DNA from 4 places in the Metabacillus sp. RB-C-LZQ-3-1 genome. Region 1 is predicted to be linked to each of the others. Evidence: riboswitches for the same ligand, from Rfam matches in the RefSeq annotation. Region 1 holds a riboswitch; each other region holds the start of a gene.
The links. Region 1 has a riboswitch for S-adenosylmethionine ahead of mtnW (2,3-diketo-5-methylthiopentyl-1-phosphate enolase). Riboswitches for the same ligand answer to the same signal wherever they lie in the genome.
Positions count from the first base shown of each region.

Region 2: linked by a shared signal. The riboswitch ahead of AC4GZ8_RS24190 (methionine biosynthesis PLP-dependent protein) and the one ahead of mtnW (2,3-diketo-5-methylthiopentyl-1-phosphate enolase) in region 1 are both predicted to bind S-adenosylmethionine.
Region 3: linked by a shared signal. The riboswitch ahead of AC4GZ8_RS16385 (sugar ABC transporter substrate-binding protein) and the one ahead of mtnW (2,3-diketo-5-methylthiopentyl-1-phosphate enolase) in region 1 are both predicted to bind S-adenosylmethionine.
Region 4: linked by a shared signal. The riboswitch ahead of AC4GZ8_RS24600 (methionine ABC transporter ATP-binding protein) and the one ahead of mtnW (2,3-diketo-5-methylthiopentyl-1-phosphate enolase) in region 1 are both predicted to bind S-adenosylmethionine.

Region 1 is NZ_JBZFLI010000006.1:167,271-175,477, forward strand. It holds gene AC4GZ8_RS11865 (carbon-nitrogen family hydrolase) at 1-676, opposite strand, end outside; gene AC4GZ8_RS11870 (pyridoxal phosphate-dependent aminotransferase) at 640-1,815, shown strand; SAM riboswitch class I at 1,907-2,014, shown strand; gene mtnW (2,3-diketo-5-methylthiopentyl-1-phosphate enolase) at 2,250-3,491, shown strand; gene AC4GZ8_RS11880 (2-hydroxy-3-keto-5-methylthiopentenyl-1-phosphate phosphatase) at 3,488-4,150, shown strand; gene AC4GZ8_RS11885 (methylthioribulose 1-phosphate dehydratase) at 4,147-4,767, shown strand; gene AC4GZ8_RS11890 (1,2-dihydroxy-3-keto-5-methylthiopentene dioxygenase) at 4,809-5,351, shown strand; gene abc-f (ribosomal protection-like ABC-F family protein) at 5,520-7,223, opposite strand; partial or broken gene cbpA (cyclic di-AMP binding protein CbpA) at 7,612-8,207, shown strand, end outside.
Region 2 is NZ_JBZFLI010000027.1:14,062-22,268, forward strand. It holds gene AC4GZ8_RS24170 (GntR family transcriptional regulator) at 45-731, opposite strand; tRNA gene AC4GZ8_RS24175 (tRNA-Val) at 1,296-1,367, opposite strand; gene AC4GZ8_RS24180 (TAXI family TRAP transporter solute-binding subunit) at 1,574-2,584, opposite strand; gene metC (cystathionine beta-lyase) at 2,862-4,049, opposite strand; gene AC4GZ8_RS24190 (methionine biosynthesis PLP-dependent protein) at 4,036-5,160, opposite strand; SAM riboswitch class I at 5,515-5,652, opposite strand; gene AC4GZ8_RS24195 (YbyB family protein) at 5,821-6,099, opposite strand; gene AC4GZ8_RS24200 (alpha/beta hydrolase) at 6,282-7,007, shown strand; gene AC4GZ8_RS24205 (YjcG family protein) at 7,092-7,610, shown strand; gene AC4GZ8_RS24210 (GNAT family N-acetyltransferase) at 7,611-8,063, shown strand.
Region 3 is NZ_JBZFLI010000010.1:95,543-103,749, reverse strand. It holds gene AC4GZ8_RS16390 (sugar ABC transporter ATP-binding protein) at 1-1,208, opposite strand, end outside; gene AC4GZ8_RS16385 (sugar ABC transporter substrate-binding protein) at 1,346-2,473, opposite strand; SAM riboswitch class I at 2,608-2,719, opposite strand; gene AC4GZ8_RS16380 (hypothetical protein) at 2,883-3,008, opposite strand; gene AC4GZ8_RS16375 (glutamine--tRNA ligase/YqeY domain fusion protein) at 3,608-5,287, shown strand; gene AC4GZ8_RS16370 (sensor histidine kinase) at 5,718-7,514, opposite strand; gene AC4GZ8_RS16365 (BMP family ABC transporter substrate-binding protein) at 7,526-8,207, opposite strand, start outside.
Region 4 is NZ_JBZFLI010000029.1:143-8,349, forward strand. It holds gene AC4GZ8_RS24590 (MetQ/NlpA family ABC transporter substrate-binding protein) at 1-753, opposite strand, end outside; gene AC4GZ8_RS24595 (methionine ABC transporter permease) at 766-1,434, opposite strand; gene AC4GZ8_RS24600 (methionine ABC transporter ATP-binding protein) at 1,427-2,452, opposite strand; SAM riboswitch class I at 2,650-2,755, opposite strand; gene AC4GZ8_RS24605 (O-acetylhomoserine aminocarboxypropyltransferase/cysteine synthase family protein) at 2,963-4,276, opposite strand; gene AC4GZ8_RS24610 (SCP2 sterol-binding domain-containing protein) at 4,415-4,732, opposite strand; gene AC4GZ8_RS24615 (thioredoxin family protein) at 4,863-5,168, opposite strand; gene AC4GZ8_RS24620 (toprim domain-containing protein) at 5,192-5,539, opposite strand; gene AC4GZ8_RS24625 (YusG family protein) at 5,725-5,961, opposite strand; gene gcvH (glycine cleavage system protein GcvH) at 6,020-6,403, opposite strand; gene AC4GZ8_RS24635 (arsenate reductase family protein) at 6,531-6,890, opposite strand; gene AC4GZ8_RS24640 (acyl-CoA dehydrogenase FadE) at 7,067-8,207, opposite strand, start outside.

The sequences.
Region 1 (8,207 bases):
GTAGACGGGGCATTGGCCATTCTGCTACAACAAATAACACTTCTGCACCTTGGGTTGTATGAGTACGAATCCACTCTGGGAAACGAATATCATAGCAAATAACACCCGCACTTTTTATTCCGCCAAGTTCAAATAGTCCTTTTTCACTTCCTGCTGTTAAGTAATGATGCTCGTCCATCAGTTTGAATAAATGAAGTTTGCTATATTCGTGGATAACTTGACCAGTATTGTCGACAATAAACATTGTATTTGTGACGTGACCTTCATTTTTTTTAGCAATGGAACCGCCAACGATGTGAACAGAATATTTTTGTGCAAGGCCGCTTAAAAACATTTTTGTTTTCTCACCATTTTGATCAGAAATTTCATCTAATCGTGTCAGATCATATCCTGTTGTCCATAGTTCTGGCAGAACGATCGTCGTTGATTTTTCCCGGTTTACAGCTAAGGCAATCTTCTCTTCAACTTGTTGGTAATTTAAGTCCGGATCACCGAATTTGATATCTAATTGAATACACGTAATGATAGGTTTCATTTGGTTCACACCTTCATTTTTAAAATTTTTTACTTTACAAGTTGTTACTAACAATATATGATTTGTGACTAGAATTTCAAGAATTTTTTGAGAAGGTGTCGAAAATGAAAATATTTGAACAATCGGAATTATTAAATACATTACCGAAGCAGTTTTTTGCGAGCCTTGTTGCAAAAGTGAATAACATAATTGAGCAAGGTCACGATGTCATTAATTTAGGTCAAGGGAATCCCGATCAGCCAACACCGGGACATATTGTTGAAGCAATGGAAAAAGCAGTAAAAAATCCAAACTATCATAAATATTCACCGTTTCGTGGCCAATCATTTTTGAAGGAAGCGGTCGCTACATTTTATAAAAGAGAATATGGAGTTAATATTGACCCACAGTCAGAAGTAGCCATTCTCTTTGGAGGAAAAGCAGGTCTAGTAGAAGTTCCGCAATGTTTGTTGAATCCAGGAGATGTTGTGCTTGTACCAGATCCTGGTTATCCTGATTATTGGTCTGGAGTGGAATTAGCTCGTGCAAAAATGGAACTCATGCCATTATTAGAGGAAAATCAATTTTTACCAGATTACGGAAGCCTGCAAAAAGAAGTGATCGATAAAGCGAAATTGATGTTTATTAATTATCCGAATAATCCTACTGGGGCAACGGCAACCGAAGAGTTTTTTGAAGAGACTGTTCAGTTTGCAGAAAAACACGATATTTGTGTTGTTCATGATTTCGCGTATGGCGCGATTGGATTTGACGGAAAAAGGCCGGTGAGCTTCTTGGAGACGAATGGAGCAAAAGATGTCGGAATTGAAATTTACACATTTTCAAAAACCTATAATATGGCAGGTTGGAGAATTGGGTTTGCTGTCGGTAATCCGTCTGTAATAGAGGCACTTAATTTGTTACAGGATCATATGTATGTGAGTGTATTTAGCGCAATCCAAGAAGCAGCTGCACATGCACTTTTAAGCCCGCAAACATGCGTTAAGGAACTAAATGCTATGTACGAGTCTAGACGAAATGCACTTATATCTGCTTGTCATGAAATTGGGTGGAAAGTAACTGCACCAGCCGGATCATTTTTCGCATGGCTCCCAGTCCCAAGTCAATTTGAATCTTCACAGGCTTTTTCAGATTATTTGCTTGAGAATGCTCATGTTGTCGTAGCTCCTGGTGTTGGGTTTGGAGAATTTGGTGAAGGGTATGTTAGGGTTGGATTATTAACAACAGAAGTAAGACTTAAAGAAGCAGTTGAAAGAATAAAACGATTAAACATTTTCTAATTTACCATGTATCTTACTTTATTCTTTTAGCCTTGACATGCTATATGTGATCTGTCATAATTCTTATTAATTTCAAAAAATGAACGTTTCGTTCTTATCAAGAGCAGGTGGAGGGACTAGCCCTATGAAGCCCGGCAACCGACTTGACATCCTGTTAAGCACGGTGCTAATTCTTGCAGCATATGCTGATAGATAAGGGAGATTGCTTATTACTTATGTGCGTAAAAAAGCCCCTTTGATCTATTCAAAGGGGCTTTTTTTTCGCTTTAGTTAAACATGATCTTAAATTAAGAGAGAAGGCTCGATGTTGAAACGAAATGTTCAAGATTGACTAAAGGAATCAAATGCATTAGCAAATAAATGATGTTAAAATTAGTATGATAAATAGAAAGATTCAGAAAATGTCATATGTATTGAGAAAGTAGGGTTATTTAGTGAGTGAAGTTATTGCTACATATCTTGTACACGATGCAAAAGGTGATTTACACAAAAAAGCTGAGGGTATTGCATTAGGTCTAACAGTTGGCTCTTGGACAGAACTCCCTTTACTTGAACAAGAGCAATTAAAAGCACATAAAGGTCGTGTATTAGAAGTCAGTCAACTAGAAAGCTGTGAGAAAACAAACCGATATCTTGGAAAGCCTGTTACAAGAGGGGAAATCAAGATTGCTTATCCAAGCTTAAATTATAGCCACGATCTGCCAGCAATCTTAACGACTGTTTTCGGTAAATTATCTCTTGATGGTGAGGTAAAGCTGCTTGATTTAGAGTTTTCGGATGAGATGAAAAAAACTTTTCCGGGACCCAAATTCGGTGTAGCAGGTATCCGTGAATTAGTTGGAGTCAACGATCGACCACTCTTAATGAGTATTTTTAAGGGTGTCATCGGGAGAGATATTTCGTATTTAAAGGACCAATTAAAGCAGCAGATTTTAGGTGGAGTAGATTTAGTAAAAGACGATGAGATTCTTTTTGATAATCCTTTAACACCTTTTGAAAACCGCATTTTAGTTGGTAAAGAAGTATTGAGGCAAGTATTTGAAGAAACAGGTCATAAAGCGTTATATGCGGTTAACTTAACAGGGAAAACCTTTGACTTAAAAGAAAAAGCGAAAAGAGCAACTGAGCTCGGAGCCAGTGTATTGCTATTTAATGTATTTGCATATGGTTTAGACGTGATGCAAAGCTTAGTGGAAGATCCAGAGATAGCTGTCCCAATAATGGCGCATCCAGCAGTTAGTGGTGCATCAACAGCATCAAGCTTATACGGATTCTCAAACTCATTGTTATTAGGGAAGCTAGTTCGTATGTCTGGTGCTGATTTCTCTTTATTCCCATCACCATATGGAAGTGTTGCATTAGATCGAAATGTAGCACTTGGGATTGCCGAAAACTGCTTAAATGAAGATGGATTTAAGCAAGCATTCCCGGTTCCATCTGCTGGTATTCATCCAGGATTAGTTCCAATATTAGTAAATGATTTTGGGGTGAATTCAGTCATTAATGCTGGTGGCGGAGTTCATGGTCATCCAAATGGAGCAATTGGGGGAGGACAAGCATTCCGTGCTGCTATTGATGCCACTCTTTCCGGTATCACACTAAAAGAAGCAGCTGAAAAGAGTGAAGATCTTAAGCTTGCCATTGATTTATGGGGTGCCAAAGAGGTGAGCAAATGAGTGACAAAGTAATTATTTGTGACTTCGACGGAACAATTACCGAGACAGATAATATTATTGCGATCATGAAAGAGTTTGCACCACCAGAATGGGATGCTCTTAAAAATGGAGTTCTCTCACAGGAGATCTCCATTAAAGAAGGAGTTGGGAAGATGTTTCAATTACTTCCCTCTTCATCAAAAACACAAATTGTGGAGTTTATCCTTCAGCATGCTGAGATTCGTCCAGGTTTTCAAGATTTTGTGCGATACGCAAAGGAAAACAATATCCCGCTTTATATTGTTAGTGGGGGAATTGACTTTTTTGTATATCCTCTACTTCAAGGTCTGGTTAATGAAGACCAGATTTACTGTAATGTGGCTAATTTCTCAAATGAGCAAATCAAGATTGAATGGCCAAACAGTTGTGACGAACAATGCACGAATGAATGTGGATGCTGTAAGCCGTCACTCATTCGACAGCTTACAAATACGAATCAAAAGAAAATTGTTATTGGAGATTCAATTACAGATTTACAGGCCGCCAAATTAGCTGATTTTGTGATTGCTAGAGATCTGTTATTAGAAAAATGCAAAGAGTTACAGTTGCCACATCAGTCGTTTACAACATTTTTTGATGTAATGGACATTCTTGATCATCTAGAGGAGGTAAGTGTGTGAGTTTACTAGAGCAACGATGGGGAGAATTAGCAGACATTAAGAGAGTGCTGGCAAAGAGAGAGTGGTTCCCAGGGACAAGTGGTAACTTGGCGATCAAAGTGGAGGATGATCCTATTTCATTTCTTGTAACGGCAAGTGGAAAGGATAAAACAAAAGAGACAAATGAAGACTTTTTACTAGTCAATGGAAAGGGACTGCCTGTTAATAACACACATTTAAAGCCATCAGCAGAAACTCTTTTACATGTTGAAATCTTTAATAAAACCAATGCCGGGTGCAGTCTTCATGTTCATACCGTTGATAACAATGTGATTTCAGAACTTTATGGAGATCAAGGAAAGATAACATTTAAAGGTCAAGAAATTATTAAAGCCTACGGATTGTGGGATGAAGATGCTGAGTTTACAATTCCGATTATTTACAATCATGCCCATATCCCTACACTAGCAAGTGATTTTAGTGAATTTGTTAAAGCGGATGCAGGAGCAGTCCTCATTCGTAATCACGGAATTACTGTATGGGGAAGAGATGCTTTGGAGGCAAAGAAATATTTAGAGGCTAGCGAATTCTTATTTTCTTATCATTTGAAACTAATGACATTGAAGGCATATCGCTAGATAGAAATTCAAAAATCAAATATAAATTGGAGGAGAAAATAATGGCAGTCATTAAAGTTAGAAACACAAATGAAGTAATTGAAGGTCAAGAGCAGGTTTCATCATTCTTAGAGAAACAAGGTGTACTTTATGAACACTGGGATATGAGCAAGCTCCCATCACATTTAGTTGAAAAGTTTGTTCTTAGTGATGAGGAAAAATCTGAAATTCTAACAACCTACAAAGCTGAAATTGAAGATTTAGCAGAAAGAAGAGGCTATAAAACATGGGATATCGTTGCTTTATCTGATGCAACTCCTAATCTTGAAGAGCTTTTAAAGAAGTTTGAAAATGTTCATACACATACTGAAGATGAAGTTCGTGCGATTACAGCAGGACATGGGATTTTCATTATTAAAGGTGATGATCAAACTGGATACTTTGATGTAGAATTAGAAGCTGGCGATGTTATTTCTGTACCAGAAGGCAATCCACATTTCTTTACATTAATGGAAGACCGCCAAGTTGTGGCTGTACGCTTGTTTATTGAAACAGAAGGATGGGTGGCTCATCCATATCAAGAGGAACAAGAATTAACGAAATAATAATAAAGGGAAACTTCCATCAGTGGGGGTTCTTCATCCCCACTGACAGTTAGTTGAACCAATCGGACTTTTATAACGGGCAGTTATCCCCCACCTACCTTCTTATCAACTCAGAAGCTTGAAATGGGATTTTACTGCCGCAAAGAGTGGGATAAAAAAGCGGAGAAATTAGATCTCCGCTTTATTTAATAATTCTCGTTTTTTCTTTGTTAAGCTTTTGAAAGCTTGATCAAGTACATGATATTTCTCAGAATTAGGAGTTAATAAACTAATTTCACCCAATATGGCAGATATTTCTGTGTTCACACGTAATAATTCCTCTTCCATTTCTTGTGTAGTTGAAGAGGTGGATTCTTGAGCTGTTCTACGTTTTTCTTCATACTCTTCAATAGACATTTCTACCCGCTTAATTTTTTGATCTTCGAATACAAGAAGCTTATCACAAACATGCTGGAGGAAATAGACATCATGGGAAACAACGAGGATTGTACCAGAATAATCCTTCAAAGTTTTTTCCAATTGATGTCGGCTTGCTAAATCTAAATGATTCGTCGGTTCATCAAGAATCAGCATATCGTATTCATTTAAAAGCATGTTTGTTAATTTAATTCTCGTCCGTTCTCCTAGACTTAAAGTTCCAACACACTGACTTAGCGTTTTTGCGTTCATACCCATATTTGCGAGGATAGTCCTTGCCTTCAATATCTGATCTCGATCTGAAAGTTGTAACGCTTCTAAACCGGTCTGTGAGATATCCATATCAGCAACATCTTGGCTTAAGCTTGCGATTTTAAGTGAGGGGCTAATAGTTAGATTACCAGCTGTTCTCGATTCTTCACCTCTAAACATGTTTAATAATGTTGTTTTCCCAGAACCATTTGGTCCATAGATTCCAATTTTTTCTCCATGTTTTATAAAGAAATGACTTTGATGAAACAGCATTCTATTCGGAAATCTCTTAGTAAGGTCTTTTGCCTCGATGATTCGCTTGCCTCTTTTTTCGTTTCCTTTAAATTGAAAGGCGATGTTTTTATCCTCAGTAGGTTTTTCAACCTTGTTTTTTTCTAATTCGTTATTTAATCTTTTCATTTTTGATTTTATTGCTCGGTCGATTTTTTTTGCTTTAACACCATGGAATTCTTTCATTCCTTCTTGATCCCGCATTGTTCGATGGGCTTTTCCTGCCCACTGTTGTAATTGCTCCATTTGCCCTTCAACTTTTGCAATATCTTTTTGTTGATTTTGATAATGGTGTAATTGAACTTCCCGATTTTTTTTCTTTTTCTCATAAAAGGCAGAATAATTTCCTTCATAGGCTGTGAGCTTCCCGTTTTCCAGGTCAAATATTTGCTGAACAGTTTGATCTAAAAAGTAACGGTCATGAGATATAACGATTACAGCACCTTTGAAGGAATCAAGCTGCTCTATCAACCAATGGATCCCTTGATAATCAAGATGATTCGTTGGTTCATCAAGAAGAAGAATATGCGGATGATTTGACCAAACCTCAGCTAATGCAATTTTAAGTTTTTCACCACCGCTTAAATGTGAGAAGCGATCATTGTCCCAGGATTGATATTTTGAAAGTCCTAATTCACTTGTCTTCTCAAGAAATTCACCTGATAAATTTGAGTTATTGGATATTTGATAATCAACGGACTGTTGTAGATAACCGATTCTAAGTGCAGGATTTTTTACAATCGATCCAGCATCAGGCTCCAGCTTACCGTAAATCAAGTTAGCAAGAGTTGACTTCCCTGCACCATTAATTCCTACAAGACCGATTCGATCTTGTTTTTTTATCTCAAATGAAACATCGTTTAAAATCTGTCGATCTCCATAATGTTTATGAATATTTCGTACAGTAAGCATAAAAAAACCTCCCTAACCTAGAGAGATCATTCTAAAAAAATATACATAATCATGATAAAACAATGTATCTGCAAAAACAGATCACATTTATTTCATTATAAGGATGTATAATGTTGAAGAATGCAGACTAATCCAATTTCTCTAGGTAATATTAAGATTCAAAATATAAATGAATAATAATAGCCTGAAAAAAAGATTAGAACTTCATTGTATCAACATTCACCCTTTCCATTTTGTTACAATAAATTATATGTTACCAAAGGGGAAATTGCAACAGCTTTCAAGTTTTTTTTATGTAAAGGCTCAAAACTGTTATTATTATATGTTCTTTGCTATAAAATAGGGCTAGAATAAATTTTTATCAAGAAAACTACAAGGAGGTAGTTTAATGAAAGTTCGCTATCATTACGTAAAAAAAGCAGAGGTTAAATATTGTGATAGTCAGTGGACAGTTAAAGAGGCATACGATTATTTAAAAGAAACAGGATATAGATCAATACCTGTTTTAAAGGATGAGGGGAAAACATTTGTTGGTTTTATCTATAAAGTTCACTTATTAGAGCATTTCGTAGAAAATAGTGGAAAGGAAACAGATCCTATTGAACCTTTTATTCAAAATCGGGATGCCTATATATTTGAAGAGGACTCTTTTTTAAAACATTTTTAACTATCCGTCGTTTACCTTTTTTAGCCGTTATTAATGAACAAAATGAATTTTCCGGTATTATTACACATTCAAACATTATGGATGTATTGGAAGATTCCTTCGGTATGAAAACAGGGGGAGTGCTTTTAACGGTTGGAACAAAGGAGCATAAAGGTGCAATAAAGGATTTAGTAACAGCAGTAAAGGATATCAATATTGAAGGTTTGTTAACCTTAGATAATGGTGACAAATACATAAGAAGAATTATCATCAATCTTTCTGATAATTTATCAGATCAAAAGCTTCAAAAAATTGTGAAGAAATTAGAAGATAAGGAT
Region 2 (8,207 bases), on a different contig from region 1:
CTGCCTCCTTAAAGATATTTTCCAATGGTCGTAGACCCTAAGACTTAATCAAAATAATTAGGGTACTTTTCCTTTAAAACTCTTTTTTCTATTCCCACTAACTGCAAATGCTCTGTAATCACCTTCTCTACAGAATCTGCGTCTCTACTCTTAATAAGGTTAAAAATCTGTTCATGCTGATAAATAATAAAATCCCATTCCATCCCTGAGGATGTACGCAAAGTTCTTAATCTTTTAAAGTGGGTGTTCATCTGCTGCAAAACTACCCATGTTTTGCTTTTCTTACAGCCGTCAAAAAGGATTTGATGAAATTGATCGTCTAATTCATAAAGTCTAGTAAAATTTTTCTTAGCATCGAATAATTTCTGCATGGCAATATTGGTTTCTAATTGGATAAAATAATCCTCAGGAAAATGTTCACAAGCAAGTCGAGCAATTCCTCTTTCAATGTTTTCCCTCATAAACCTAGCTTCTTCCACCTGTTCTAGATTAATCCTTGATACAAACGTTCCTCTTTGAGGATAGATTTCCAATAACCCTTCTTGCGCTAGCTTTTGAAATGCTTCCCTAACTGGTGTTCTGCTTACTTGTAATATTTCACTTATTTCCTTTTCAGAAATCTTTCTTCCAGGCTCGAGTTCTAATTTTAAGATTTGGGTCTTTATTGCCGTATAAACATGATCCCTGATAGACCCTTTATTATTTATTTTTGTTTCCGATAATAAATTCATGCTTCACCTCCAATAGACCACCTATTCATATAACTTGCGCGTATGTATACTACCACACCAGCTGATAGCTAGTAATGCGCCCTTTATTACTCTTAAATGATTGATAACGCTTACAAACACTCGTGAAAAAATCACTCTTGAACCACACTAGTATAGTTAAAATACTAGTACACCAAGAATTATATAATGATTTCCCAAATATTCCAATGAGAATTTTGAATATTTTTAATATTCTACACAAAAAGTGAAAATCTCCAAAAATTCGAGAATATTCTATTTAACATGTTTACAAAAAACGCATAACAGCTCCTCCGACAAATAGAGGCAGTTTTCACTTTTTAGATACACTACAAATTGTACTAATGCTAAATTAAAAATGTTAATGGAGAGCTTGAAAATGAAAATTAATTAGAGTAAATTGGCTCGGACATGGGAGTTGATCGGAGGACGATTGATAAATACCTTAATGGCTACGAGCCGAAAATATCCGTTAACGGACATTTTAGTAAAATAAAATAAGCTCCAAACCCTTATCTAGCAAGGGTTTGGAGCTTTTCAATTCGATGATCCGAGAGGGATTCGAACCCCCGACCCCTACCCTGTCAAGGTAGTGTTCTCCCACTGAACTATCGGATCAATATTTGATTTTATGTAACACTTAAAGCTACATATTCTATTATATTCAGTTAATCACTTTAAGTCAATACCTCTTCTCTATCACTGTTCGACTTATTTCCCAGAAAATATTTGAATCATGTCAAAATGGGAGTGGCGATATGACAAACCTCTTCCATTTTGACACGATTCTCATCATTCCTTTTCAAATTTAAACCTTTTTGCTTCTATTGAATGCCTTTTTCTTCAAAATACTTAGCTGCACCTGGATGTAGTTCCAGGTTTCCTAGTCCTTCAAGAGCTGTTTCAGGTGTGATAAATTCGCCCTTAGCATGTGTGATTTTATCTGTGTTTTCGAATAAGGATTTTGTCATCTCATAAACTAGTTCCTCATCTAAGTCGTCAGTAACTACTAACATCGCTTTTACTGCTACTGTATTTACATCTGCTTCAATATTATATGTTCCTGCCGCAACGGTATCTTTCGCATAGTATGGATACTGATCAATTAACGCTTGGATTTTGTCATCCTCTAGCGGGACAATTACGATATCATTTTGAGCTGATAATGCTTCTACTGCTCCTGTTGGAGTTCCAGCTGTAATAAATGCTGCATCAATTGTGCCTGCTTGAATACCATCAGTTGATTCATCAAATGATAGATTTTGCGGTTTGATATCTTTATCTGTTAAACCGTGAACCTCTAATACTTGCATCGCATTAATATAAGCTCCGGATCCAGGTGCTCCTACTGAAACAGCTTTGCCCTTTAAGTCTTCAACTGATGTAATGCCGCTATCTTTCGTTGTGACAAGCTGAACTGTTTCCGGATACAAAGATCCGATTGCCTGAATATTGTCAATGGCGTTTCCTTCAAACATTTCTAGTCCATCAATTGCGTATGCCGCAATATCTGTTTGTGAAAAGGCGATTTCTGCTTCACCCGCCCTTAAGGTTTCCATGTTCTCAGCTGATGCACCTGATGTTTGTGGTGTAATGTTGGCATTTGTGTTGTCTGTGATGATTTTCCCAATTTGGCCCCCGAGAGGATAGTACGTTCCACCTGTACCTCCTGTTAGTAGGCTTAAATCTTGCTTTTCACCTGAATTGCTTTCGGTTTCTGTCGTGCCTTCTTCCCCATTTGCATTCCCAGAATCAGTTCCGCTGCTACAAGCAGCAAGGACCATCATGAACGAAAGGACGAAGATAAACAACAAGCTATGGCGCGTTTTTTTCATCTCTGTTCCCCCTTTTATAAAATTGAGTTAAAGCGCAAGCTCTCTTTTATATATGATGGAATGATGCTGTACATGCATATGAATCTCAATCCTTTTTCCTATTTATCCCACTTTGAAGGAAAGCTAGCTCTCTAATATTTCGATGTAGTATCTTATTCCTAATACAAGAACTCTATAGTTTGTAACGAATATCAAGCTTATTATTTGGTAAACCTCCTCCCTCTTTAATTATATAAATACAAAATAGAACTGACCCTAAAAGAGTCAGCTCTATCCTTTAAACATTCACATTTTCACTTTTCTTTACAGCCGGAACCTTCTCCAGAGCTGCATCGAAATCCTTAATCAAATCTTCAACTTTTTCTAATCCTACACTTAACCTCAGCAACCCATCAGAAATACCTCGTTTTTCCCGTTCTGCTGGCGGCATTGCTGCATGTGACATTTTCGCTGGATACGAAAGGATCGATTCAACCGCACCTAAGCTTACCGCAAAAACTGGGAGCTGAACATTCTCAACTAAAGTCCTTACAGCATCCCCATCTGCTAATTTAAATGATAACACTGCTCCTGGCCCGTCTGCTTGATATCGCTGTGTATCATGCCCTGGATGGAAGCTTAATCCAGGGTAGTACACCTCTTCTACTTTTGGATGCTCTGATAAAAACTCGGCGATCTTCAACGCTGATGCTTGTGATTGCTGCAGGCGAACATGTAGTGTTTTTAAGCCTCTAAGGACTAACCACGCATCCTGTACGCCAAGTACTGCTCCAAATGCATTTTGCAACTTATATAAACGATCTCCCAATTCCGGGTCCTTAACTACAGCAAGACCTGCTAGGACATCACTATGACCTGCCAGAAATTTCGTTGCACTGTGAAGCACAACATCTACACCTAGCTCCAATGGTCTTTGAAGCTCTGGTGTTAAAAACGTGTTATCCAAAAAGGTTAAGCAATCATTTGCTTTTGCTAAATTCACGATGCCTTGAATATCTGTTACCTTTAGCAATGGATTTGAAGGTGTTTCCATATAGATGACCTTCGTGTTTGGTCTGATCTCAGATGCAACCTGATGAAGATCTGTCATATCTACAAACGTATGCTCAATACCAAAACGAGTTAAAACATCTGTAATAATACGAAATGTTCCCCCATACACATCCTCTGTCACCAATACGTGATCACCTTGTGATAATAATAAGAATGCGGTAGAAATAGCAGCCATTCCTGAAGAAAACGCTAAGCCTCTTGATCCGCCTTCAAGCTCTGCAATAGCTTGCTCTAATGCTTCCCGCGTTGGGTTTCCTGACCGTGCATAATCATACTTTCCAAATTCATCAATATTAAATTGATGAAAGGTTGAGGAATGGTGGATGGGCACACTTACCGATCCTGTGCTGCGATCCACTTTCGATTCATTATGAAGTAATTTTGTTTGAAATGACCAATCATGATTGCTCAACTGTTACCGCTCCCTTCATTGCCTTAAATGCTTGTGTTAAGTCCTCAATAATATCCTCAGCATGCTCAACACCTACTGAAAAACGCAACAATCTGTTACAGACACCATTTGCAATTCGAATGTCCTCCGGGATATCCATGTGAGTTTGAGTAGCTGGATACGTAATGAAGCTTTCAATACCACCTAAGCTTTCTGCAAACGTAATAGTTTTCAAGTTTTTCAGGAAAGGATTTACCCATGTTTCATCTTGTAAACGGAATGAAAGCATGCCGCCTTTTCCCGGATACAAAACATCTAGGACATCTGGATGCTCCTCTAAAAACTGTGCAACCTGCCCGGCATTTTGTTGATGCTGTCTCATACGAAGGGATAATGTTTTCATTCCTCTCATTAATAACCATGAATCAAATGGTGATAAAACCGCTCCGATTGCATTTTGATGCTGGAAGAACTCTTCACTTAATTCTTGACCTTTTGTCACAACTAAGCCAGCAAGAACGTCGTTATGTCCGCCTAAATATTTTGTTGCACTATGAATGACAATATCCGCTCCATCTAAAATAGGTGTTTGAAGCACTGGAGTGTAGAATGTATTATCAACAATGACTAAAATTTCATGTTTTTTGGCAATAGCTACTAATTCCTTAATATCTGCTTCCTGCATTAATGGATTTGTTGGTGTTTCAATGAATAGAGCTTTTGTCTTATCATTAATCCGTTTTTCCGTTTCTGCAGGATTTGTGAAATCATCATACTGGAAAGATAATCCGTACTTTCTCCACTCTCTTTCAAACAAACGGTATGTTCCCCCATATAAATCAGAGGATACGATTAATTCGTCGCCACTTTGGAATAAAGCCATGATCGTTTGAATTGCTGCCATACCTGAACTAAAAGCAAATCCTCGATCTCCATGCTCTAAATCAGCAATCGCTTGCTCTACAAGTAATCGAGTCGGATTTCCTGTACGTATATAGTCAAACCCTGTCGATTCTCCAATCCCAGCATGGCGATAAGCTGTTGAAAAATAAACTGGTGGATTAACAGTACCTGTTACTTTTTCACTTCGATTTCCAATTTGCGCTAATTTCGTTTCGATTCGTTTGCTCATGTTTGTGTCACTCCTAAAGTTTGAATTATTGATTATGGACATGAGAGAAAGCGTTCTGAGGCAAAATAAAAAGTCTTCCTCGTTAAGAAGAAGACTTTGCTGTTATTTAAAGTTCGCTTCTTCTTATCTCTCAAGCATAAAGCTGGTGTGGCTTGCTGGATTTAGCACCTTGGCACTCGTGGAAGATCTTAAATAGGAATTTGTTAACTTAATATTTACTTATTCACTAGAAGCTACATAAATTGTATATGGGCTTTTTAAAAGCACTCAAGTGCTTGCGGCTTGCGATGCAAGCCAGCGACAGATGATGGAAAATGCTTCGAACAAACAAAACCGCTTTGTTCGCTTCATTTTCCATCATCTGTCGGTGCTTTTAAAAACCAACTTTAGGTATCTTCTATGAAAGAAAATATCAATTACCTGATCTTCATTCGTTTTGAACCGGTTGCTGAGGCTTCATAGGGCCAGTCCCTCTGCCTCTCTTGATAAGAAATATATGAAATTTTTAGGTTTACTTTTTTTTACTACTTTACATGATTCAAGTATAGAATGCAATATAATTATTGTAATAGTTTGACTTGTTTAATCAATTTTAATTGTAAAATAAGTATAACTTTAATTGATACACGAAAAAAAACCGACATATTGTCGGCTTTTTCTCTACTTCGTTTTCTCATCAAAATAATTCACAGAATACATAGAACCTTCCGCAACCATTGTATTATCTTCTATATCATATGGATCTGGATGGCCAGCTTTTTCTACGACCGCTTTTTTTCTAGACAAAAGTATTTTCGCTTTATTTTTTATTCGTTGTATTCCATAGTTCATCTTTTCTTTTCTCTTTTTATCCTTCAATAAATATGAAGTAACACCTATTGTTGATAGTGCAACACCGGATAAAACCACTTTCCTTTTTAAAAAGGTTTGTTTGTTCATTTGTGATTCTCCTCCCACTTTTTATTTAATAGGTTTACTAGATACATTCCCTTGTCCCAATTTTTTAAACCTTTTTCCCCCTGCTTCTACATGCATTTTTAAGGATGAATCCCTGTCATCGTGTTAAAATAGTAAGGGGTTTCAAACAAATATGTTAAAGAGTATCATCAAGGAGGAGAATTATGAGTAAACAAACAGGTATCATAAAGGAACGTTCCTTTTATTCAGCTTCGCTAGAGGAAGAAATGACATTACTTATTTATCTTCCTGAAAACTTTTCTCCTTTGTACAAGTATAGTTTATTAATCGCACAAGACGGCCAAGATTATTTTAAGTTGGGCCGTGTTGGCAGACAAATTGAAGCACTCATGAAAGAAGAAGAAATTGAGGATGTTATTGTTGTTGGAATACCATACAACAATGTAGATGATCGAAGAGATAAATATCATCCAAATGGTGTAAAGGTTAAACAATACATACGGTTTCTCGCCCATGAGTTAGTTCCATATCTGGATCAAGAATTTCCAACCTACCAAATCGGCTATGGCCGTGCTCTTATCGGCGATTCTTTAGGAGCAACAGTATCGTTGCTTACAGGGTTAACATATCCAAATATCTTTGGTAAGCTTGTTTTGCAATCACCGTATGTAAATGATGACGTAATTGACATCGCAGAAAATTTCACTTCAACTACACGCCCTATTATCTATCATCAAATAGGTAAAAAAGAAACAGCCGTAAAAACGACTGATGGAGAGATCGTTGATTTTGTCACACCTAACCGCAAGCTTGCAAAGGTAATAGAGAAGAAAGGATTCTCTTATACATATGAAGAATTTGATGGCGATCATACGTGGAAGTATTGGCAGCCTTCATTGACGCCCATTTTCAAACACATATTTGAGTAATTTCAGGAAGAACGCTACGTACATATGTTTATTTTTAAAAATTTGTTATACTAACATTAAAATGATTCGTTTGGAGGGAATGACATGAAATACGGAATTGCCCTTTTTCCATCAAAAAAGCTACAAGACTTAGCTAATTCCTATCGCAAAAGATATGACACTCACTATGCATTAGTACCGCCGCATTTAACATTAAAAACACCATTTGAGGCAGAAGACAATGAAATAGAAGTCGTTGCCAAAGAGTTACGCGAGATTGCAGAAGCAACAAAACCATTGCACATATCGATTAAAAAGGTAAGCTCATTTTCACCAGTGAATAATGTTATTTATTTTAAGGTGGAACCAACTGACGAGCTAAAATCCCTTCATGAAAAATTACATACAGGATCACTGGCTGGTCAACCAGAATATGCATTTGTACCACATATTACAATCGGACAAAACTTATCAGATGATGAGCATTCTGATGTTCTAGGCAGTCTCAAAATGCTTGATATTCATCATGAAGAAGTTATTGATCGTTTTCACCTATTATATCAATTAGAAAACGGCTCCTGGACTGTCCATGAAACATTTTTATTAGGAAAGGAAAACGAATAATTGAACATACAACACGTGACAACAAAAGAACAACTAGAAGATGCATTTTTTGTTAGAAATACTGTTTTTGTAGATGAACAGCAAGTACCTGCAGAAGAAGAAATCGATCAATTTGAGAATGAAGCTGAACATGTTGTTTTATATGATGACAGACAGAACCCTGTTGGTGCCGGACGCGTTCGTATCGTCGATGGCATTGGAAAGCTTGAAAGAATTTGTGTTCTATCAACAAGCCGTAAAAATGGTGCAGGTCGAATAATTGTTGAAAAACTAGAGGAACTTGCAACTCAACAAGGTGTTAGCAGGCTAAAGCTAAATGCACAAACACACGCGATTCCCTTCTATGAAAAATTAGGCTATGAGGTTGTGTCAGACGAATTTATGGATGCAGGTATCCCACATGTTACGATGATTAAGGAAAGCGCAAGCGCCTTAAACAGCCTCGGGCAATAAGACGATTTAGAATAGAAGGCGTTCTTTGCCTTCAATTCTAAATTGGCTTATGACCTCGAGGGGCTAGGCGCTGGAGCTGGATGTCGAAGTGTTATCCATAATTCAAGAAATTTATAATTTACAATGTAGAAAAAAGCTAACCTA
Region 3 (8,207 bases), on a different contig from region 1:
GATAAATTTTTTACATTTGTTTGTTCAGATGGTGTTTTTATTCCTAGACTTTTAATCAGTTCAACCGCTTGTTTCTTTTCTGCCTTTCGTTTAACAAAGCTAAGCGGACTTGTGAAAGCTCCTAAATTTGCAGCCGTTAAATTCGTTACAACAGACTCCTCTACAAGGATTCCTTCTTTTCGTCTTTCCTCAGGAACTAAGGCAATCCCGTGCTTAACTGCTTGATAGGGACTTGTTATTTTTAATTGTTTGCCATGCAGCTTTATTTCACCTGATTTTAGCTTCTTTTCACCAAACAGGGTTTTACATAATTCTGTTTTACCTGCACCTACTAAACCTGCGATTCCGATGATCTCACCTGTTTGTACTTGTAAGGAAACATCTTTTAGCTTTCCATCATCACAAAGATTGTTGACCTCTAGAATCGATTCGCCAATATGAAATGCTTTTTCAGGAAACTGCTCCTCTAACTCTCTGCCAAGCATGGATTCTATTACCTTATTAGGAGTTGTTTCACGAATAAGCTCATGTGTAATAATTTGTCCGTTTCTCATAATCGTAATCTCATCACAAATCTCAAAAATTTCTGGAAGGCGGTGAGAAATAAAGATAATCCCTACATTTTTCTCCTTCAGTTCCCGAACAATTCTAAATAACTCATTTGTTTCAGTATGACTTAGTGGTGCTGTTGGTTCATCCAAGATAAGGAATTTACATTTAGATGAAACAGTCCTAGCAATCAACACCATTTGCTTTTCGGCAAGTGTTAGTTCACTTACTAGTTTTTTAGATGAAACCTTTATATTCAAGCTAGTTAAAATCTCAGTTGCTTGTTGGTGTATTTGCTTCCAGCGAATCAATTGCCTCTTGCCCATTTCACTTACAGTTTTGGTAAGCATAATATTTTCCCCTACTGTTAGATAAGGGATAAGAGCTGTATCCACTTCCTGATGAACAATTTGGATACCATATGCTTGTGCATCCTTAGGGTTTTTGATAGACAGTTCTTTCTCATCTATCGAGATTTGTCCTGTGTAATGATCGTAAGCGCCTGATAAAACCTTCATTAGGGTTGATTTCCCCGCACCATTTGCTCCGATTAGTGCATGAGTTGTTCCGCTTTTCATCGTAAAGTTAACAGAATCCAGTGCTTTGACACCAGGAAATTCAATTGAAATGTCTGTCATTTTTAGTACTGACTTGCTCATTGTTATGCCTCCTTCCTATAGATCGTATATTTCGTTTTATTGGGATTATAAAATTGGAGGTTTAATAGAGGAAAAAGGAGAGAGGTGGACTTTAAAGGTTTAACCCTTACATCATCCATTCTCTCCACCTAAGGATATTACTTCTTATAATATTCTTTTAATGTTTTCATCCATTCTTCTTCAAATGCATCTGACTGACCCCAACCTTCCACAGTTTCAGCTAAATTCACCATATTAATTGGCTCATTTGATTGAAGTAAGGCGTCTTGTGAAATAAGTGAAGCTTTAAGATTATAACTATCAGGTGTTTTTTCACCTGCAAGCTTTTTCGCTAGAATTCTCAAATCAACTGCCCCGATCAGCTTCGGATCAACAGCAGCTGTGTATTTCCATGAGCTCGCTTCATTTTGCATTTCTTGAAGATCTGCATTTGAAACATCGATACCGTAAATTTTAATTTCATCTCTTCCAGCTTCTTTGATCGCACGTGCAGCACCAATTGCAAAGGCATCCCATGTTGCAAAAATAGCATCTATCTCACCTTTTGGATGCTTGTTAAGCATAGAAGCGACAGCGTTTTGAGTTTGAACAGATGTATCTGCAGATGCAATTCCAAAGCGCTCTACCTCTTTAATTTTCGGATTTTTTGCTAGAACATCTTGATAAACAGCATTTCTTCTTACCATTGGCGGGAATCCGTCAACCCAAAGGTATACGATATTCGCTTCACCATTTGTATCCTTTACTAATTGATCTAATGCTAATGTTGCAAGTGCTTCATCATCTTGAGATGTTAGTGTTACACCATTGATTTGTGATAACCCATCAATTGAATCAAACGTTACAACACTTTTCCCTGCATCAACTAATTTTTGAACCGCATTAATTGTTGCTTCGTCATCTCCATGAGAAATAATAAATCCATCATAATCCTCTTCAAGTCCTTGTGCGATAGCATCATGGAATTTCGCTGTGTCACCATTAGCAGTGAACACATCAACTTGGAAACCTAAAGCTTCCCCTTCTTCCTTCGCTCCTGCTAAAAATTGAGCTGTATGATCATCTCCACCAATTTTGCGGATCACTTTAATTTTTGCACCTTCACCATCTTTAAATCTTTCTGGTACATTATCTAGTGATACTTCAGGATTTCCTTTTGCTTTCGTAGATTCATTCGTTCCACTATTATTTGACGAACATCCTGAGATAAACACCGTTAATATCAATGTCAAAATAAAGAATGTGTTAAAAAGTTTCTTTTTCATCGTTTCATTGCTCCCCTCTTTTTTTAATGCGATTTACTTATGCCAGCACCCTATTTCTCTGTTTTTTGGGGCCTGGACAACAAAAAAACCTCTCTTAAGACAGAGAGGTTTCACCACAATAATAGGAGTCTCCTCTCTTATCTTTCAAAGCCATACAGCTTTGCAGGAATTAGCACCAATTCTATTAGAAAATAGAACGGTTGCCGGGCATCATCGGGCCAGTCCCTCTGCCACTCTTGATAAGAGATGTTTTATGCGATTAAGTAAAATAACAATACATATACTTTAATCTGGTATAGAATGAATGTCAACTATTTTTTGAATATTTATACTATCTTAATTGATTGTATATTTAGAAAAAATCACTTAAAGCTTATGTAGGCAAGCAGCTATGCCTGCCTATTAATCATTATTTTCTCTTTTGTGCTTTCATTTTGTTGTTCTCTAACTCAGCTGCATATTCTTCTTGAGATTTACCTTGTTTCTGACTTTCAGATTCAATTTTTCTGAATTTATTATCGTTTCTATTTGGCATACTCTCACCTCCCGCCAGACTGTGTTATTTTGTACTATACTAAAAGTGATATACACTAACTTTTACATTTTAATTGGCCCCTTTCCTAAATACTGTTGTTTAGGAGCTATTTCAAAAACAAAAAACTACTTGTTGATTTGAGCGGAAGGTGCGAGACTTCTGTTAGAAATGCGGAAGCGCCTTGATCAGCCCCGACAAGCATAAGATGATTTAGAATAGAAGGCGTTCTTTGCCTTCAATTCTAAATTGGCTAGACACTAGAGGGTTAGGCGCTGGCAAGATCCTGTGCTTCGGAGCAAGACAAGGGAGTAGGGACAGGTGAGACCCCACAGGCGCTAAGCGTCGAGGAGAATCACCACCAGCCCCGCGGAAAGCGAGCATCCTGTAGCGCGAATCAACCACCTCTATACTTATTACATAACAACAAAGTCTGTGACAACTAGCCAATTATTAAGAATTCTTGTATACAGATTGCTTCATGATGCAAATATATATACTATTACAAATAAATAGCCCAAGTAAATTAACCTTTTTATCATCTATTGGTATAATGAAAGATAGAGTTAATTCTTACATACAAAAGAAAGGTTTGATCTGATTTGGAACACAATTCCTCAAACTTTATTAAAAGCATTATTAAAGAGGATCTTGAGACAGGAAAACGAGACTACGTGTACACTCGATTCCCGCCGGAACCAAATGGGTACCTCCATATTGGTCATGCAAAATCCATTGTGATTAACTTTGGTCTAGCAGATGAATTTAATGGAAAAACAAATTTACGATTTGATGATACAAATCCATTAAAAGAAGATACAGAGTTCGTTGAATCCATTAAAGAAGATGTAGCTTGGCTTGGCTACGAATGGGACGGATTATTCTTTGCTTCCGATTATTTTGAAGAAATGTACAATCGTGCTGTTCTCCTTATTAAAAAGGGAAAGGCTTATGTGGATGATTTAACAGCAGACGAAATGAGAGAATATCGCGGTACCTTGACTGAGCCTGGTAAGGAAAGTCCATACCGTAATCGATCTATCGAGGAAAACCTGGACCTATTTGAGCGCATGCGCAATGGTGAATTCGGTAATGGTGAAAAAGTTCTTCGTGCAAAAATTGATATGTCATCACCAAACATTAATTTACGTGACCCTGTCATCTACCGAGTTTCACATACATCTCATCATAATACCGGAGATAAATGGTGTATCTACCCAATGTATGCTTTTGCTCATCCATTAGAGGATGCCATCGAAGGAATTACACATTCTTTATGTACAACAGAGTTCGAAGACCAACGTCCATTATACAACTGGGTCATTGAAGAATGTGAAATGGAACATAAACCACAACAAATTGAATTTGGGCGCTTAGGTATCACAAACACGGTGATGAGTAAGCGTAAATTAAAACAGCTGGTTGAAGAAAACTATGTCGATGGCTGGGATGACCCTCGTATGCCTACGATTTCCGGGCTACGTCGAAAAGGATATACTCCAAAAGCGATTCGTGAGTTTGTAAAGGAGACAGGTGTTTCAAAAGGCTTTGCTACTGTTGATGAAGCGATGCTTGAACATTTTGTACGTGAAGATTTAAAACTTCAAGCTCCTCGAACAATGGGAATCTTGAAGCCTTTAAAAGTGGTCATTACCAACTATCCGGAAGATCAAGTTGAAATGCTTGATGCAGAGATTAACCCTGAAGTTCCTGAAATGGGGACACGTCAAATTCCATTCTCACGTGAAATTTATATTGAACAAGAGGACTTCATGGAAAATCCACCTAAGAAATACTTCCGTCTGTTCCCTGGAAATGAAGTGCGTTTAAAGCATGCTTATTTCATTAAATGTGAAGACGTGATTAAAGATGAAAATGGCAATATCATTGAGATTCATTGTACCTACGACCCTGAAACAAAAAGTGGAACAGGCTTTACAGGCCGTAAAGTAAAAGGGACCATCCACTGGGTTGATGCAAAACATGCACTTCCAGCAGAATTTCGCTTATACGAGCCACTCATTCTTGATAAACAAGAGCATGAAGAAGCTGGGGATGAAGAAGAATCTTCTGAAGAAAAAACATTCCTAGATTATGTAAACGAAAACTCACTTGAAATTTTACAAGGGTTTATAGAGCCGAACATGAAAGATATTAAACCACAGGATAAATTCCAATTTTTCCGCCACGGTTACTTTAATGTTGATCCAAAGCATACAACAGAGGAAAAAGCCGTTTTTAATCGAATTGTATCGCTCAAAAGTTCATTTAAGTTAAAATAAAGTACAAAAGCGGAAGCGCCTTGATCAGACCCGACAAGCATAAGACGATTTAGAATAGAAGGCGTTCTTTGCCTTCAATTCAAATTGGCTTATGACCTCGAGGCAGTTTAGAATCGCGACGTCCTGCCGCAACAACTGCACTCGCACGTCCTTGTGCTTCGGGGCTAGGCGTTGGAGCTGGATGCCGAGCACTTATCCATAGTACAAGATTTTTATAAACTCCTAAGCAGTAAGCACAAGCGTCGATGTTGACTTATCGTAAGGAGGAGTGTGAAGTTCACTAGTTGCTGGGCGCTGGCAGCAAAAATACACGTCGTCAATCTCCATGACTGCACTTGCACGTCATGTGCTTCGGAGCTAGACACCAACACTCTGTGAAACGTTATATTTTCTTAACGTATAAAAAAAGATGACCACAAGGTCATCTTTTTTATGATAATGGCAGCTCTATGACAAAGGTTGTCCCTTCTCCAGACGTCTCATGGATCCTAATACTCCCATTATGGTTCTCAACAATTCTTTTTACAATCATTAATCCTAATCCTGTTCCATCTTCCTTTGAACTCGTGAATGGCTCAAAGATCTTTTCCCGTATATTTACTGGAATCCCAGGACCATTGTCATTTATATAAATCTGAAAATATCCATTCTTTATTTGTGAGTAAATATGTATTTCACCCTTACAACCCACTGCTTCAATACTGTTACGAATAAGATTGTGAAATACTTGCTTGATTTGTTTTTGGTCAATTGAAATCGGCGTACGATCCATATTAATGTTGATGTTAACATGATCAGAAGAGTCACTAATTAATGGTAAAATCTCTTCTAAAACGTCTTGGAGACATGTATCTTTTTTTATAGGTGTCCCAGGTTTTGATAAAAGCAACATTTCTTCAATAATACTGTTGATTCGTTCAAGTTCTTTCAACAGCAGCGGCAAATGATATTGGCTTTTCTCGTTATCATCTAATGATTGATTCATCAATGATAAGAAGCCTTGAACAACAGCTAAAGGATTACGAATTTCATGTGCAGCACCCGCAGCCATTTCACCAACAATGGCTAACTTCTCAGATTGATGTATTCTTTTCTCTAACTCTTCTGTCTCTGTAATATCAATAAAATTAAGGATTCTCCCAATAACCTGACACTGATGATTGTGCATTTCAGTTTGTGAAACTAATAGCACCTTGTTTCCTTTACTTGTTTTATACGTTATTTTCCTATGTTTAAAGTTTGAATGAACGGTAAGGATACTCCAGAAATGTTCATTATCAGCATCACTCTGTTCAGTGACAAGCTTGTTTATTTGGTCCTCATTATATTGCAAAATGTCTTTAGCCACCCGGTTAATTTTAAGATCAGACAAATCATCATTCATTATAATAATGCCAATAGGTAATGAATTTACAATTTGTTCACGATACATTTTATCATTTAATATTGTTGTAAAAGACTCCTTCAAGCTTTTGGACATTTGATTAATGGAGTTAGCCAATTCTTCAAATTCAACTTGTTTTACAGATCCTAGCGTTAGCCCGTACTGGCCATTCGCAATTCGGTCAACTTTATCAACTATTGTTTCTATAGGCTTCGTCAAATTCGCACTAATTCGATACGCCGCCAAGATAGATAAACAAATTGCCCCTATTGTGATAAAAATTAATAACCAAAGTGAATTAGTAATAATACTAGAAAACTCGTTTGAATGAGTATTAATATTCGTAAACGCTTGATCCTTTTCTTCCTGTATACCTTCCCTTAAATCTTCAAGTTTAGGCAGGTACACTGACTTTACATACGTACGTGCATCATCATATTCCTCAAATGTTAATAATCCTTGAATATTGTTCAAGACCATAAAATCAAGCAATTCTATTCTTTTTTTTAGACTAACCAGCGAGGAAGGTACTGCTATAGGACCTTCAGCAGTTTCGTTTTGTTCTTCCAGGTTATAAGATTGATAGGCTTCAACGAAATCACAGCATAAGTCTTTCTCCATGTACTCTTTTACAAGATGCTCTTTAATAGCCAGCTCTTTATCCCATTGTGTAAGCCAATAGATCTCAGGGATGTTCTTCTGCTCTATTTTATTACTCACATCTGTAACAGCTTCAATAGATTGTACCAGAATATATGAAAAACCACTTAATAGAAAGGTTAAGATAAGAAGGATTGAGAGAATTTTTGTACGAAATGACATATCTTTCAGTAGTTTTCTCACAGTAATCCTCCTTACTTAATGGAAGGAAAGCTAATCTCTCCTTTTTTAAATTTTTCTATTTCATTTTCGATAAACTGTTTATCTTTATTTGTTAACATTGGACCAAATGGAGCTAAACTATACACACCATGCTCAGCACTAAGCATAACTTGTCCATGAGGGATTCCATCCTTACTAAAGTAATCTTCCATCATCACAATATATGCTTGTGATACATCGTTTTTCACGCTAGTAATGACATGATTTTTCCCCATATACGATTGATCATCAAGGTAGCCAATAACATATATTCCGGACTTTTTAGCCAAGTCTATGATATCTCTATTGTAAGAGTTTCCCTTACTATAGACAACATCAACTCCCTCATCTATCAACTCTTGAAGTATTTTTGAAGCTTTGTCACCATCGTCTCTACTATTAACATATCGATAATAAAATTCAATTTCTGGGTTATAATATGCTAATCCAGATTCAAACTCCGGATTTCTTTCTCTAGAGTCAAAAGAATCAATTAACCCAACTTTATTCGTTTTGGTCACCTTCGATGCAGCAAGTGCAGCAAAGTACTCAATCTCTCCTTGGTCAAACGTATAAACTGATTGATTCGGATACTTTGATGTACCATGCAGGGTTATGAAATGAATATCCGGATGCTTTTTTGCTGCTTCTGTAAAGATATTTGAAAATTCTCGA
Region 4 (8,207 bases), on a different contig from region 1:
GTCTTTGTCTTCACTACGAACAACGATGATGTTTGCATAAGGGTTATTTTCGCCCGCTTCAAGAGCAACTGCGTCTTCAGCTGGATTTAAACCCGCTGCTAATGCATAGTTACCGTTGATAATAACAGCATCACCTTCATTGTTTTCAAAAGCACTTGCAAGCATTTCTGGTGCAACACTATCATCAATTTCAAGATTTTTTTCGTTTTCTACAATATCATCTTTTGTAGCATTGATTTTTTCGATATCAGGATTTAATTTAATTAGCCCTTTTTCTTCAAGTAGTGCTAATACACGTCCCATTTCAGCAACGTTATTACTCATGATAATTTTCGCACCTTCAGGGAGATCCTCAAGAGCTTTATATTCTTTAGAGTAAATACCGAATGGTTCAATATGGATTGCTCCAACATTTTCTAATTCAAAGCCATTTTCCTTGATTGCATTTTCTAAATAAGGTACATGCTGGAAGTAGTTTGCATCAAGATCACCCTCTGCAAGTGCAGGATTAATTAATGGATAATCAGAGAACTCTTCAATCTCTAACTCAATACCTTTTTCTTCTAACAATGGTTTTGCTTCTTCTAAGATTTCAGCATGTGGAACTGTTGTAGCCCCGACTTTTAGAACTTTGGTTTCCTGTTCAGTGTTACCCTCGGTTGTTTCTTGAGTTGCATTATCTTCACCGCCACCACAAGCAACTAATAGGACAGCAAAAATCGTAAATACAATGGATAATAAGGATTTTTTCATTGTGTTTTCCTCCTAACGTTTATCTATAGCCTTGACTAATATATCTCCAATAAATTGGATAATAAATACAATAATTAAGATAAAGATTGTCGCAACAATCGTAACTTCAAAGTTATTACGTTGGAATCCTTCACGATAAGCGAGGTCACCTAATCCGCCGGCTCCAACAACTCCTGCCATTGCCGTATACCCTACCAACGCAATAGCCGTAACAGTGATACCAGATACTAACGCTGGAAGGGATTCTGGTAAAAGGACCTTCCACATAATAGTAGATGTTTTTGCCCCCATAGACTTGGCTGCTTCAATGACTCCTTTATCCACTTCCCTTAAAGCCAGTTCTACCATTCTCGCATAGAAAGGAGCTGCCCCAATGATTAATGCTGGAAGAGCGGCATTTGCACCAAGGATTGAACCAACAACAATTTTTGTGAAAGGTAAAAGTAAAATAACTAAAATAATAAATGGGATTGAACGGAAAATATTAACGATTCCAGATAGAATCGTATTAAAAACACTGTTACCCCATATATTACCCTTTGATGTTAAAAATAAAAGAAGCCCTAGAATAATTCCGATGAAAAAGGTCGCGATAACAGAAATACCTGTCATATAAGTTGTTTCATATGTTGCTTCCCATACCTTTTCCCACTTCACGTTTGGAAGAAACTGTTCAAGCATTTGCCAGCACCTCCACTTCAACTTGTTGCTCTTTAATAAATGCTACAGTACGGTTGATTTCTTCTTCGTCTCCATCTACATGTAAAAATAATGACCCATATGATCCATTTTGGGTTTGTGAAATTTTCCCTTGAAGAATATTTACTTCGATTTCAAAGTTTCTAATAATATTAGTAATTAACGGTCTTTCTGCTCCCTCACCAACAAAAGTGAGCTGCAGTATTTTTCCTGAATCATATGACTTTAATAAGTGCTCGACTGCTTCTTTCGTCTCATCAGGTTCTGATATCTGTTTAACAAAGGTTCTTGTAATTGGTTTTTGTGGGTTTTTGAAAACATCTAAAACATTACCTTGTTCCACAACCTCGCCATTTTCCATAACTGCAACTCGATGACAAATCTTACGGATGACATGCATTTCGTGGGTAATAAGAACTATAGTTAAGCCCAGACGCTTATTAATATCAACTAGTAAGTCTAAGATAGAATCCGTCGTTTGAGGATCCAAAGCAGACGTAGCTTCATCACATAATAAAACTTTTGGGTTATTTGCTAAAGCTCTTGCAATTCCTACACGTTGCTTCTGCCCTCCACTTAATTGTGACGGATAAGCATTTTCACGTCCCTCTAAACCAACAAGCTTTATTAACTCATCTACACGCTTCAATCGTTCAGCTTTTTTCACACCAGCAATTTCTAGCGGAAATGCAATATTTTCTCGGACAGTTCTTGACCATAATAAATTAAAATGCTGAAATATCATACTAATTTCTAAACGTGCTTTTCGAAGATTGGCACCTGAAATCGAATCGATTCTGCTTTCAGCTACTTTTACTTCACCACTCGTCGGCTTCTCCAGCCCATTTAATAAACGTATTAATGAACTTTTACCCGCACCGCTATATCCGATAATTCCGAAGATTTCACCCTTCTCAATGTTTAGATTCACATTATTAACTGCTTTAACTTGGCCTGATTTTGTTTCATATATTTTATTAACATTTGATAATGTTATCATCTTGTCACCTTCTTTCTTAATTACTTAAAATTTAGGTTAAGTATTTGAAAAACTTATGAGAAAAACTTTGCTTATCACCAAGTCCTCTTGGCGAATCCCATCGTTTTTCTTATACTATCATTCATATATTTTCATAATTCTGATAGTATTAAAAAACCTTTCTACCAAATGAGCAGAAAGGCGCGAAAGAATCCTTTCTCTCATCTCTCAAAGCATCTGCTTTGCGTGAATTGGCACCATTTCAACAATGTTGATGGTTGCCGGGCTTCGTCGGGCACTTCCCTCCACCTCTCTTGATAAGAGTTTCATCTATTATATTAAGTCATTCAGTATAGGTCGAATTTTAAATACGAGTGTGATTGTATCATGTGTTGAAAATTGGTGTCAATTAAAAATAAGTTATTATAAAATTTGAAAAATTCAGCTTTATAACAAGTTTTTTATAAAAACAAACAAATTCTAAGCAAAAAAAATAGGATGACACAAATTTTATCATCCTATTAGTTAAATTCACATATTTACTTGTTCAAAGCTTCTTATGCCTGTGGTTTTATCAATTGCTTGTTCAAGATCCTCAATTAGATCATCAATATGTTCAATTCCAACAGATAATCGAATCAGATCTTCTGTAACTCCTGATTTTTTCAAATCCTCATCACTTAACTGCTGATGTGTTGTACTTGCCGGATGAATAATTAAACTTTTTGCATCCCCCACATTTGCCACATGTGACCACAATTCTACTGAATTTATTAATGAAGCCCCTGCTTTTCTGCCACCTTTAATACCAAAAACGATGATAGACCCTGCGCCTTTTGGAAGATATTTTGCAGCCAACTCTCTTCCAGGATGGTTCTGGTTTTCAGGATATAAAACCCATTCAACAGCTGGGTGATTATCTAGATATTCGACCATTTTTCTTGCGTTTGATACATGCTCTTTCATTCGAACATGGAGAGTTTCTAGACCTAGAGTAAATTGAAATGCATTATATGGACTAATAGCAGGTCCCATATCTCTCAACAACTGAACTCTCGCCTTAACGATGAACGCTTGGGCACCTAATGCTTCAGCATATACTATATCATGATAGCTTGGATCTGGTGTTATAAATCCAGGAAACTTAGAGTTATTCCAATCAAACTTCCCTCCATCTACTATTACACCACCTAGTGTTGTCCCATTACCTAACAACCATTTTGTGGCGGAATGGACAACAATATCAGCTCCGTGTTCAATTGGCTTACAAAGGTAAGGTGTGGCAAACGTGTTATCAACAATTAACGGAATCCCTGCTTCATGAGCAATCTCTGCTACAGCTTCGATATCAAGTACATCTAAGCTTGGATTTCCGATCGTCTCAGCAAAAATTGCTTTCGTTCTTGGAGTAATGGCAGCTCGAAAATTTTCTGGGTTTTTGGGATCTACAAAAGTTGTTTTAATTCCATATTTAGGTAAAGTTGCAGCAAATAAATTATATGTTCCACCATATAAAGTTGAGGCCGATACAATTTCATCACCGGTACCTGCGAGATTTAACACCGACAATGTAATCGCTGCCATTCCACTTGCTACGGCTAAACTGCCAACTCCTCCCTCAAGCTGGGCGATTCTTTCCTCAAAAACAGTTGCAGTAGGATTATGTATTCTTGTGTAAATATAACCAGGCTCTTTCAATCCAAATAAGTTAGCCGCATGTTCAGTATTATCAAAAACATAAGCGTTAGATTGATAAATTGGTACAGACCTTGCACCTGTCATTTCATCTTTTTTAAGTCCACCGTGAATTGTTAATGTTTCTTGCCGATATTGCTTGTCACTCATCTTTGTTCCTCCCCTATAGTACAGCTCTGAATTGTCTACAAGTAGGTGTAAACACATGATGAAGGATTCTTTTTTTTAGACTAATTTCATTGTAATCGGTTAAACTCTATTACGACAAGCCTTCTATCAATAAGTTTTTTAAATTAATTTAAAGAGTGCTTCAATCTTTAGAAAATCACGATATGACCCTTTTATTGAAATACTTCCAAGTGAAATTAATTGCTTTAAGCTAATTTTATTTTGTACCATATCCTCTAAATCCTGCTCTTCTCCCTCAATAAGAAAATCTACCTTTGTTGGAGGAACAGCTAACAAACTTGACCCATTTGAAGATAGTTCAAGATAATAGCTTGACTTATGTTTAGCCCTAATTTCAACTACTAGAACTCTATTTATTAAGATTGGTTTTATAAATTCTGCTTTATTTATGCCAGTGATAAAATCAGAAATTAACATAAAAAAATCCTCCCGCTATCAATAAGTTACTTACTAACTTCATTGATTATCGGAAGAATCCTTTAAATAAAACTCGACAGTTTCTGCCCTTGCTTAGAGAATTTCACTATTTCCCAAGAAATATGTCAGTTTATCTATTATATTGTTTTAAAAGGTCGTAAAGATGTCCTACCGACTGAAACGCATATACCCTTTCCCTTATTTTCCCGTCTTCAAAAATAAGCAAACATGGTACACTTTCTATTCCTAATTCTTTCGCATCTTCTGGATAATAATTCAAATTTAAGGAAAAAATATCCAGATTTGGCAGTAACTCATCTACAACAGTCAGCATTTTTTTAGCTACCTGACAAGTACCGCACATTGGGGTAAATAAGTATATTACTTTAATACCTTTATTCGGTATCATTAGCTCTTTTTCTTTCCACTCAATCATAACTCTAATTTTTTTGCACCCTTCTAAAGAAATTTAGCATTTACATCTATATTAGCACTAAGTAAAACTGATGCAACATGATGATCAGGTGCTGTTGCAACCTCACGGTAAGCCCGGTCAATATAGAGGTGGGATGCCTCTGGAAATTCTCGTTTGAATTGTTTGCGTAACCGGTCACCAGCATCATCAGAATCAACTAAAATATACACATCTTTTAGAAATAGCTCATCAATTAATTCATCCATTTTCGTCAAGCTAATGGTACCATTTGTACAGATGATTTCAATTGGTTCACATATTACATTTAATACTTTCTTTTTATCTGATTTTCCTTCAACAATTATTACTTTTTCAACCTCAACTAACGACATAACCATCACCTATTTTTAAAGTAAAAAGTCTTTTCTATAACGTATTCGATTTGTCGAGGTTGTTTCCCTTTAATTTCATGTTTTTTCTTATCATTTAGAAAAAACATTCAAAGAAAACCACCATTTAGGAAAGCCATTAGGTTATAAGTGCGAAAAAAGCAGTGGTGTACGCCACTGCTTCCACATTAACACCAGCCATTTTCATCGTCACAGTCGACATATTTTTGATCTGGTTCAGATAGAACATCTGCTATTTGATAAAAGCGGCTATCATTAAATTCATAACCCGCTTTTAGGTTATAATTATTCTCTGAGACCATTTGGCCAATATTTTCTTTTTCCAGATAAAGATTTAATTGCCCATCTCCAAATTTGCCGACAACTCGATCAGTTATATCTAATCGTTGTTTTTGAAAAGTCATATGGACACCCTCCTTTATCTTACTAATAGGGTGTCCATATTTTATCACATCATGCTTATTAGTCTTGATTCGTCATTTCTTCATATTGCTCAGCGGTCATTAACTTTTCAACGTCTTCAAGGTTTGAAGGCTCGATGACAATCATCCACGCTTTTTCATATGGAGATTCATTAACAAATTCCGGGCTATCATCAAGGTCCTCATTGATTTCAACAATCCTTCCGCTTACTGGTGCATAAAGCTCTGAAACAGTTTTAACTGACTCAACACTTCCGAAAGGCTCGTCCGCTTGGATTTCGTCTCCAACTTGTGGCAGCTCGACGAAAACGATATCACCTAGTTCTGATTGGGCAAAATCAGTAATTCCAATTCGAACCTTATCCCCTTCAATTTTTACCCACTCGTGTTCTTCCGAATAACGAAGTTCTTTAGGTGTGTTCATGTTCTCATACCTCCAGGTTTCTTAACATTTTTTCATGTCTTAGAATAGGTTAAATTCCCTTTATTTTCTAACGTGATGAATTATTACTGTTTTAGCAGTTTTTTGTCACTGTTGCAAGAGATATCTGTTATTTTCCCCAAGTTTCACCAAATTGCTCTTCCTTAAAACCTACTGTTACTTTTTGATCTCCAACAGTTAGAGGTCGTTTTATTAACATCCCATTAGATGATAATAGCTCAAGCATTTCATCTTCTGACATTGTCGCTAATTTATCTTTAAGACCAAGCTCTCTGTATTTTTGCCCACTTGTATTAAAGAATTTTTTTAATTCTAACTGACTTTTTTTATAAATACTTGCTAACCCCTCTTTGGTTGGCGGGTTTTCCACAATATGTATTTCATTAAATTCAATGTTATGTTCTTCTAACCATTTTTTCGCTTTTCGACAAGTACCGCATTTAGGATACCAATAAAAATCTAACGCCATTCGTATCACCTCCATGTACCATCTAGATAAACTCTTATTCCATTTATAGAAGGAATATTTTTTCTTTATCTTATCATAAATCATCATGAAGGCATAATGAGGGATATCCTCATTTTGATAAAATATTGCTAATATCGCGACAAGGAGACAATCAATGTTTGATTGTCTCCTTTTTCTTATGCTAAATATGCATTTTTATCAATAATAGCTGCTGCGATCTCTCTTTTCTTCCCGATCACGTTAATTGGTGTATGCCTTGTGAATTTTCGTAATGCCGATAACATCATTCGCAGGGAATCACCTGATTCCACTGCAATTAACGATTCTTTTGCATGTGCCTCAATTTCATTGAAGGCTTCCTGACAATAGACTTGTGTGTAAAGAAGCTTTTGCTTATTCTTTTCCTCGCCTGTTTTGGCGATTGCCTTTTCTGTTCGAAGAATGGCTGATTCCATTGCATATATATTGCTCACAATATCTGCAATATTTACTAATACTTCCTGTTGCTTCTGGAGTTCTTTTCCGTACTTTTGGGCAGCCAGACCTGCAATAAGAATACCTATTTTCTTTGCATTTTTTAACAGGTATTTCTCTTGCTCAAGCGTTCCATCTCCAACATCCTCAGGCATAAGCATCATTAACTCTTCTTGCAGGCTTTGCGCCTTTTGGAATAAAGGCAACACCCCTTTTAATGCCTTTCTCAAATATGTTCCTGGTACTAAAAGGCGATTAATTTCATTTGTTCCTTCAAAAATACGATTTATACGTGAGTCGCGGTAAACACGTTCTACTTCATATTCCGCCATAAAACCGTACCCGCCATGGATCTGCACAGCTTCATCGACAACATAATCAAGTGTTTCTGAACCAAATACTTTATTCAATGAGCACTCGATTGCATATTCAGCAATGGATTTGGCTACCTCCTTCCCATCATTAATCTCTTCATCTGTCAGGCGGCTCATCCGATCTTCAAATAGACCAACTGTGCGATATACTGAGCTTTCCATTGCATATGTTTTTACAGCCATGTTGGCAAGTTTCTCTTGAATAAGGGAGAAGCTTGAGATCGGCGTTTTGAATTGTTGACGTTGATTTGCGTATTGAACAGCAACATCGATCATTCTTTTTGAACCGCCAATTGTTCCAACTGCAAGTTTGTAACGACCAATGTTTAAAATGTTAAAAGCAATCACATGCCCTTTCCCTAATTCACCTAGTAAGTTTTCTTTTGGGACTAGAGCATCTTCTAATATAACTGTTCTTGTAGATGAGCCTTTTATCCCCATTTTCTTTTCTTCAGGACCAGTGGACACA